2 regions of the Pseudoalteromonas luteoviolacea genome follow, and region 1 is predicted to be linked to the other one. Evidence: riboswitches for the same ligand, from Rfam matches in the RefSeq annotation. Region 1 holds a riboswitch; the other holds the start of a gene.

Region 1 (4,195 bases):
ACAAGATAAGCTAAGTCCTTGCTGTTGAGCCCATTCACCTTTAGCTGGGCGCGAACCTGGGATCACGATGGCATTTTCAGGGATTGCCTCACCTTTGTCTAAAGTACGTTCATTGACACAATCATAGACAGGAACGCTGGCAGATAGACGAACACCAGGAGCAAGTACAGCGCCTTTTTTGACAACAACACCTTCAACAAGCACGCAGCCTGCGCCAATGAATGCATCATCTTCTACAACCACTGGGCTGGCACCGACTGGCTCTAATACGCCACCTACTTGCACAGCGGCACTAAGGTGTACGTTTTTACCAATCTGGGCACATGAACCAACCAGAGCATGACTGTCAACCATGGTACCTTCGTCTACGTAAGCGCCGATATTTACATATGCAGGTGGCATGATAATGGTGCCAGGTGCTACGTATGCGCCACGGCGAACACTGCTGCCACCGGGTACCATACGTACACCTGCTTCTGCGGCAAAGCCCTGTGGTGCTAAGTTGTCTTTATCAACGAAGCCACCAGGGTACTCGGTGTTAGTGCCATTTCTAAATGCTTCTAAGATACCTTCTTTGACCTCGACATTGGCATGCCAGTTGCCTTGTTCATCCTGCGTTGCTGCGCGAACAGTGCCATTTTCTAGATTGTTTAATAGGGTTAACCAGCTCATGATACTTCCTTAACTCCAAGATAAAATTGTTGAATTTGCGGTTTTAATAAATGTGGTGTCACTGAGTTCTAAGTGTGTCAGTGGTGGGCGCAGACGCGGTGTTTCCAGTTGACCTTGTAAATGCATTAGGACTTTGACTGGGATTGGATTAGCAACACTAAATAAGCTATTTACTGCGTCTGTCCACGTGGTAAATAAATTAGGGAAAGTACCTGCTAATGAGCGCTGGACAAATTCCGCGGTTTGCTGCGGCCACGCGTTAGCTGCAACAGACACCAGACCTGCGGCGCCTGCTTGTGCAAAGTAAGGCATCAGCCCATCATCGCCGCTATATATAGCAAGCTCTGGAGACGCCTTACGGAAAGATTCAAACGTTGCGATATCTCCACTTGCCTCTTTAAGTGCCCATAGGTTTGGATGTGAAGACAAGTTTTCAATGACATTTGGGCTAATCGCGACAGCACTTCGTCCTGGTACGTTGTAGAGCATGCATGGGTGCTGACTGGCATCCAAGAGTGTCTTGAACCAATGTGTAAGACCAACGTTTCCGGGCTTTGCATACAATGGAGAACCAACTAAAAATGCGTCAATTGGCTGAGAATTACAAAACTCAACCCAATCTAGTTGTAGTGCAAGATCATAGCCGCCAATGGCAACCATTAAAGGCACCGTCGGTGATAGCTCACAGACAAATCGTACGATATCACGCTGCTCTTGCTGAGATAAGGCAAGGCCTTCGCCTGTGCTCCCAAGTAAAAGTATGCCATTGCCAGCTGCTTGCTGCGCGCGCACGAGTTGCGCCAAAGTGGCAAAATCAACATGATTATTATCGTCGAACGGCGTAACAAGCGCTGTCCATAACGGGTAGTCAGATAAGTTGTATTTAGATTTCATCTCTACCGAACTTAAATGCTGTTCGGTGGTTTGGGGTATGAAGTGATAGCCCAGCTTCCGAACAATTAAAATTCGAAGAGCAATGGACTTAAATAGAAAAAGGCATGGCCTTATCTTTCTAAGACCAGAAGCTCTCCACCAAATATGTTGGTGACAGTCGTTGGGATTCAGCCCAAGCGCCCGAAAAAATCACTTAGCAAAAGTGACTTCTTCTCGGCGTTAATTCCCCTCACTCGATGTCATTGGAGTTTGCTCTCCTCAATCTAGCTACCTGAATAACGCACCTCTTCCAGCCCTCAAAACAGCATGTGATGCTATTTTGCGATATTAGGGTCAGCGGGGATTGAAACATTTCAGCCATCTAGGTGTCAAGCTTCAAACTGTAAAAGATGAAAATTAAGCTACACTTGAGTATAAAAGCTGTGTGCTCAATTACTGTGTTTTTGCATCCAATAAGGAGGCAATCGGTTGCTTAAAATACTGAAAACATTTCGTTTTAGATACATACTTGCGATTTCAATTATGGTGATTGTGATCACCACAGCAATGGCAACGATGCAGATTTTATTATCTCAACAATCGGCCAATGCTCGCGTTATTAATACCGCAGGTATGCAAAGAATGTTGTCGCAAAAAACAGCATTATTATTGGGCGCTGAATATATTCGTCAGCACCCTGGCACATTTGATGAGCAACAAGCACTGCGGGATGCCTTGAACATGATGGCAGAAAATCAGGCTTTTTTGTTGCAACAGTCTGACAATCGATATGTTCATTTATCAGCAGATCTGCTCACTTTTTACTTTCAACCTCCTGCAGCCTTGGCTGCGCGAGTAGATGAATACATTGCATTAGTAACCGCAGCGCATAAACAAGCTCTGCTGGGACAGTTAAAAGTAGAGAAGTTAATACAGATACAGTCGCGAGCAAGTGAGTTACTGGTTTTGCTAGATCAAGCCGTGACGCTGCATGAATTGGTTGCGACGGACAAAGTAAAAAAATTACAAAATGTAGAGTTGGTTATCTGGATTTTTGGGTTACTGATTTTGCTACTTGAGGCGCGGTGGATTTTTTATCCAATGGAAAAAAGTATCCAGAAGAAAATTACGCACCTGCAGAAACTAAGGTTGGAAGCAAATCGGTTAAAGCGCAGTAAAAGTGAGTTTTTAGCTCGAGCGAGCCATGAAATGCGCACACCATTACAAGCCATTATGGGCTACCTCACTTTGTATAAAGAATCGAGTCATAAAGAACATTTAGATGTTGTTGATCATGCGGCGAAGCAATTGAATATCCTGTTATCATCAATAGATGATTACAACGTATTGTCTGAACAAAAAGAAATTAAACTAGATAGCAAAGTGGCGTGTCTTTCAGAGACAATATCTCACGCTTTGGCAATATATAAACCATTATTACAACAAAAGTCGCTGTTGTTTAACGCTGAACTAGGTGAAGGGTTACCGTTGCCAGTTGAGTGTGATCACAACCGCATTGCGTGGCTGGTTGGACAGATTTTAGATAATGCAGTGAAGTTCACAGAATATGGTGAAGTCAGCTTGGAAGCTAACTGTGTGGTAACGAAAAGTGGTGAAGGTTTATTTCGTTGTGTGATAAGTGATACAGGCCCTGGCATTGCGCAGTCACAAGCAAGTATTGACGAGGAAGAGAACTATCAAGGTATGCAGTTAGGTCTCACTAGGGCGCAGCTGATAGTGACTATGCTGGGAGGCAAAATTATTTTTACTGACAATGAACCTCATGGTACACGTGTTTTGTTAGAGTTGCCGGTGACCGTTGTTCAGCAATCGATGCATAATACCACCGAACTTCAAAGAGGTGCACCTGCGTTATTAGTGGAAGATAACCTGCTTAACGCCCGAGTTGTGGTGACTTTATTAGAAAAATTAGGTTTATCAGTCATCCATGTGGTGAATGGTCAAGAAGCACTTTCGGAGTTACAAAAGCAGGACTTTAGCCTCATATTAATGGATTTAAATATGCCGATTATGGACGGGTTTACGGCGATAAAAATGATACGCCATAATCTTGGTTTAGAAGTACCTATTTTGGTCCTTACTGCAAATACATCTGAGCAAGCCGTGAGTCGTGTGTACGAATTAGGTGCTAACACACATTTGTATAAACCCGTTGATATGAAGGCATTGCAAGAAAAAGTCGAAATGTTAATTATGCCTTCTGCTGTGAGCAACACGTCATAAAGCCTTTATGTTTGTTACTGAGCGGCAGAAAAGTGTGTGGTGAGTCGTCTGATATTAGGGCTCACCACCAAATTGTTAGATGCGTTTAATGGTAAACCCTTGCGCTTCTAGAAGTGCAATTAAACCATGCTTTTCAGGCAGGTGAAGCGCACCAACAGCGATAAAATGAGACTTTTTGTTCATTTTAGGCAGCAAAGTACGTACCCAGGTATGATTTCGTTCGACAACCAAAATTTGCTCTGCTAAGCGAGCATATTTTGAACCGTCAAAGCTCAACTTGTAATATTGATTTAATTTCTTGTCATCACCTGTTTTCCAAGCATCAACCATCTCGGCAATGAAAGCGTCTGCATCTTGCATTTGAGTAAGTGTTTGAGAAACCATTTCATCACTCATAAGGGCGATT
Region 2 (4,195 bases), 2.4 Mb from region 1:
AACAGCAGCACCTGCCGCCGCTAGAACAAAGCCAAGTCGGCTTTGAAAACCATCACGTACCTGAGCCATAATTGAACACAAATATAATTATTGTTGTGGCCAGCGATTATACCTTTTTAGACGAAGAATGCGAGCACTACAACCCTGATACAGGAACTCCTAAAGCTAATTGATGACTTAAAAACAATAGTTAAAAGCTCGAACCAGGCTGCTGCAAAAATTCCAGCTCTTCATCTGTTGAAACGCGACCAAGAATATTGTTTCTGTGTGGGTAGCGTCCAAATCTATCAATGATCCGTTTATGTGCCAATTCAAACTCATAACCTGGCAGATCTCTAAACAACACTTCTGCTTGTCGATGGATCACAGCACTTTCACTATGCATAAAGGGCATATACAAAAAACCTACTTCAGTATCATTGAGTGCTTTATCAAACCCTTTGTCTATAGCCTGCTGTGAAAGACTCAAAGCTAACGCATCACTAGCAAAAGCTTGCGGCGTATCACGATACATATTTCTAGGGAATTGGTCTAACACGATTATTTCGCACAAAGAACCAACAGGAGTTTCACGCCACTTTTCTAGCTCACCGTTGTAAGCCATTTTATGGAGTATAGAAAATTGACTTTTTACTTTCTGATCAAATGCCGAAGATTTTTGCCACCAATCTTGCTCGGAGCATGTAACAAACCAAAACTCGTAAATATCTTGATACTGCATAAGTAACCCTTAGTGTAAATATTCTCCACTTACTTAAGCTTGTCACTTTACGCTTTTTATTGCAACTTTATCATTAATATTTGTTATAAAGTTATTTCATTACTACGAGACATGAAGAGAACATATCGAATATGATGATGCTCTCCCCATAAAAATATATTTAAGCCACTTCTAGTAACTTTTGATGGATTGCTTTTACAACCGAATCTGAATGTGACTGCTCGACTAGAAAACATAAATTGTGACGACTTGCTCCGTGACAAATCAAACGAATATCAAACTCAGACAATACGTCAACCAAACAATCATCCCCACCCTTAAGCTGAATTTCAGAACCAATCATGGCGACGAGCGTTAGGTTATTTTCAACTGACACATGACAAAACTCGCCCAATTCATCAAGGCATGCCTGTTCAAGCTCAGGTCGTGATGCATTAGGTGCATTGTCCAAAGTAAGGGCAACACTGATTTCAGACGTGGTCACAAGGTCAACGGAGATATTATAGTTACTGAGTATGGTAAAGATTCTCGCTAAAAAACCACTTGCAAGCAGCATTTCAGGGCTCTTCAACGTCAGTAATATTTGATTTTTACGCTGTGTAACGGCTCGGATACCAGATTGCGACTGCGTTTCTTTTTCGATCCAAGTTCCACCCTGATCAGGGGCTTTACTAGAACCAACAAAGACCGAAATACCTTTACGGCTTGCGGGCAAAATAGTTGCTGGGTGCAATACCTTTGCCCCAAAAGTAGCCATTTCGGCAGCTTCGTCAAAACTCAGCCTCGCTATCGGTTTTGCTTTATCGCATAGCCTAGGATCGGTGCTAAAGATACCAACTACATCTGTCCAAATATGCACACTTTGTGCATTAATTGCTTCAGCAATCAGTGCAGCACTGTAATCAGAACCACCGCGACCAAGCGTAGTCGTTTGGCCATATTTATCACTACCAATAAATCCTTGGGTCACAACAACATGATTTTCAAGTAGTGGCTGTAAATGCTCTAAAGCCGCCGTTTCTGTCGACCTAATGTCTGGTGTTGCTTTAGAAAAATTACCATCCGTTTTTAATACTTTACGAACGTCAAAACGCACCGAGCTCACACCCAAATTACGCAACACTTGAGTGAAAATAAACGATGAAAATCGCTCCCCAAAACTTAATACCTCATCGCACTGCTGGGCATTTAACGCAGGCAATGATGCTATCTCTCTAAACTCATCATTTGTATCATCAAACCCAGACTGCAAATCATCATCGAGTTTCACATGGTCCAATATACGTTGCTGAATTTGCATCACAGCCTCAACCAAAGCTTGTCGCTGAGTTTCATTTGCTTTTTGTTGCACCAGCTCAACTAAGTGATTAGTGACGCCTGCACTAGCACTCACTACGACTACTCGAACATTTGGGTCATCATTTATGATTTGCGCGCAACGATGCATCGCTGTGAAGTCGGCAACACTGGTACCACCAAACTTAGCAACTACATACTGGGAATTCATTTTATCTCCTTGTGACAACATTGGTGCTGTCAAAAAATAAGGAGAACTCATTGGCAAGAGGATATAGGAATACATTGAAAAACCACTGCCAGAAGCTCTCCACCAATAATCGGTGACAGTTCCAGGGATTCAACCCCGTAAACCGAAAAGTCATTGTGACGACCAATCACTTTCCTCGGCGAATACTTCCCTCACTTGCTGTCGTTGGATGTCGTGTCCTCAAACAAGCTACCTAAGCATCGCACCTCTTCTGTCTATTTTGCGTGTTCTAAGCTGAACAATAGCAAAATAAAAGCCTGCTACTGGAGCAGGCTTTTAAAAACTATCTTTTAGACGTCTAGGTGTCAAGCAATTTTGTACCTAGACATTAAAAAATTTACTTAAATAAGCTGTCCCATATAAAATGAACCTGCATAACCAATGGTGTAAGCTACGAGTAAATATAACACCATTTTTAAATAGCTCATAAAAGTCAGTGCCTTGACTTTACTCATAGCGATGATCCCTGCTGCCGAGCCAATAATGAGCATCGAACCACCGACTCCCGTTGCATACGTAAACGTTAGCCATTGTTGAGGTGTCATTTCTATCTGCGCTTTAAGTAAGGCGGCTGTAAGTGGCACATTATCCACCGCTGCACTCAACAACCCAACTAAGTAATTCGCGTATTCTGGCGCCAAAAATTGATACAATTCAGTAAACATGTTCAATACGCCCACTTCCTTGAGCGCGCCTACGAGTAAAAGTACACCAACAAAAAACAGTAACGTGTCGTATTCTATCTCTCGTATGTAATCGATAATTTTCTTATTGACGTCTTTTTTACGCATCAGAAACTGTGCGACTAAAAACATAAAAGACAAACCAAACAAAAATGTCAGCATCGGCGGCACTTGATATTGCACACTTAAAAATAATGTAGCGAGCACAGTCGACATGAAAATAACGGCAATTGTAATATCTGTTTTTTCAATTCTTCTGACTTCCTGCCTTGCAAAGTGAAGTTGTTCATTCATACCAATTGATAACATCGCAGCCAATGCAAATACACTCACAATCGCAGGCAATACCAATAACAGCAAATCAGGAATTGTAACTTTACCAGCCAAAAATATCATTAAGGTCGTTACATCACCGGTGATCAAAGAGACGCCGCCAGAATTTACGCTAAATATAATTAATGTGGCATACTTAACAAGCTTTTTAGCATCCAATTTCAACGACATGACAACCGCTAGCGAAATTAAAGTCGCTGTAATATTGTCTGAAATCGAAGAAAACACAAACGCAAATGCACCGACAAGAAACATTAACTTTCTCTCGCTGATTTGCTCAGGCATGATCCGATGTACAATATTTTGAATAAAACCTTTGGAGTTTAAATAAGCCACAAAGGTCATTGCAGCCATTAAAAAAAGCCATAAGGTCGCGATTTCTAAAATGTTGTGATCGAGCTGATGTTGTATAGTTTCTGAGCTTTCACCATGAATTGGAGATATAAAAGCGATAATCCAACATAAAGTGCCAAAAAAAAGCGTCGTTTTGGCCTTGTTTACATGGATAATATCCTCTATAACGATAAGCACAAAAGCTAGCGCTATTAGGGTTAGGATTATGGAAGTGACCATACGCGTAAACAACCTGTAATAAAATGTAATTTTTGTAAAGGGTGATGTAAATCGCCGCGGAGTCTAACACTATGGGCAAGTGACTGCTATCGCTAATTACACTTTATGACAAATTAGTGAACTAGTGATGTCACAAAAATGATACAAACTGGAAAGTTATGATCCCAGCTAAAAAAGTTCTTAATACATTAAATGAACATTGGAGTGTTTTAGAGCTGTTATTTAAACGCTTTAAAATGGCCGATTTCAGTATAAAAGATGTACAAAACTTAATAAAATTAAAAAACCCAAATTGGTCCAGTGAACGGGTTTATAAAGAGACCAATAGATTATTAAATC

What was found. A riboswitch is a leader RNA that binds a small molecule or an ion and turns the genes downstream of it on or off. The one in region 1 is predicted to bind lysine.
Region 2: it holds a riboswitch for lysine, as region 1 does, so the genes downstream of both, lysC (lysine-sensitive aspartokinase 3) here and dapA (4-hydroxy-tetrahydrodipicolinate synthase) in region 1, are expected to answer to the same signal.

Annotation. Positions count from the first base shown of each region.
Region 1 is NZ_CP015411.1:336,700-340,894, forward strand. It holds gene S4054249_RS01435 (2,3,4,5-tetrahydropyridine-2,6-dicarboxylate N-succinyltransferase) at 1-672, opposite strand, end outside; gene dapA (4-hydroxy-tetrahydrodipicolinate synthase) at 682-1,566, opposite strand; lysine riboswitch at 1,687-1,863, opposite strand; gene S4054249_RS01445 (response regulator) at 2,035-3,789, shown strand; gene S4054249_RS01450 (TraB/GumN family protein) at 3,865-4,195, opposite strand, start outside.
Region 2 is NZ_CP015411.1:2,711,362-2,715,556, forward strand. It holds gene S4054249_RS11485 (sodium-dependent transporter) at 1-69, opposite strand, end outside; gene S4054249_RS11490 (DUF924 family protein) at 191-721, opposite strand; gene lysC (lysine-sensitive aspartokinase 3) at 882-2,228, opposite strand; lysine riboswitch at 2,313-2,486, opposite strand; gene nhaD (sodium:proton antiporter NhaD) at 2,609-3,856, opposite strand; gene S4054249_RS11505 (hypothetical protein) at 4,015-4,195, shown strand, end outside.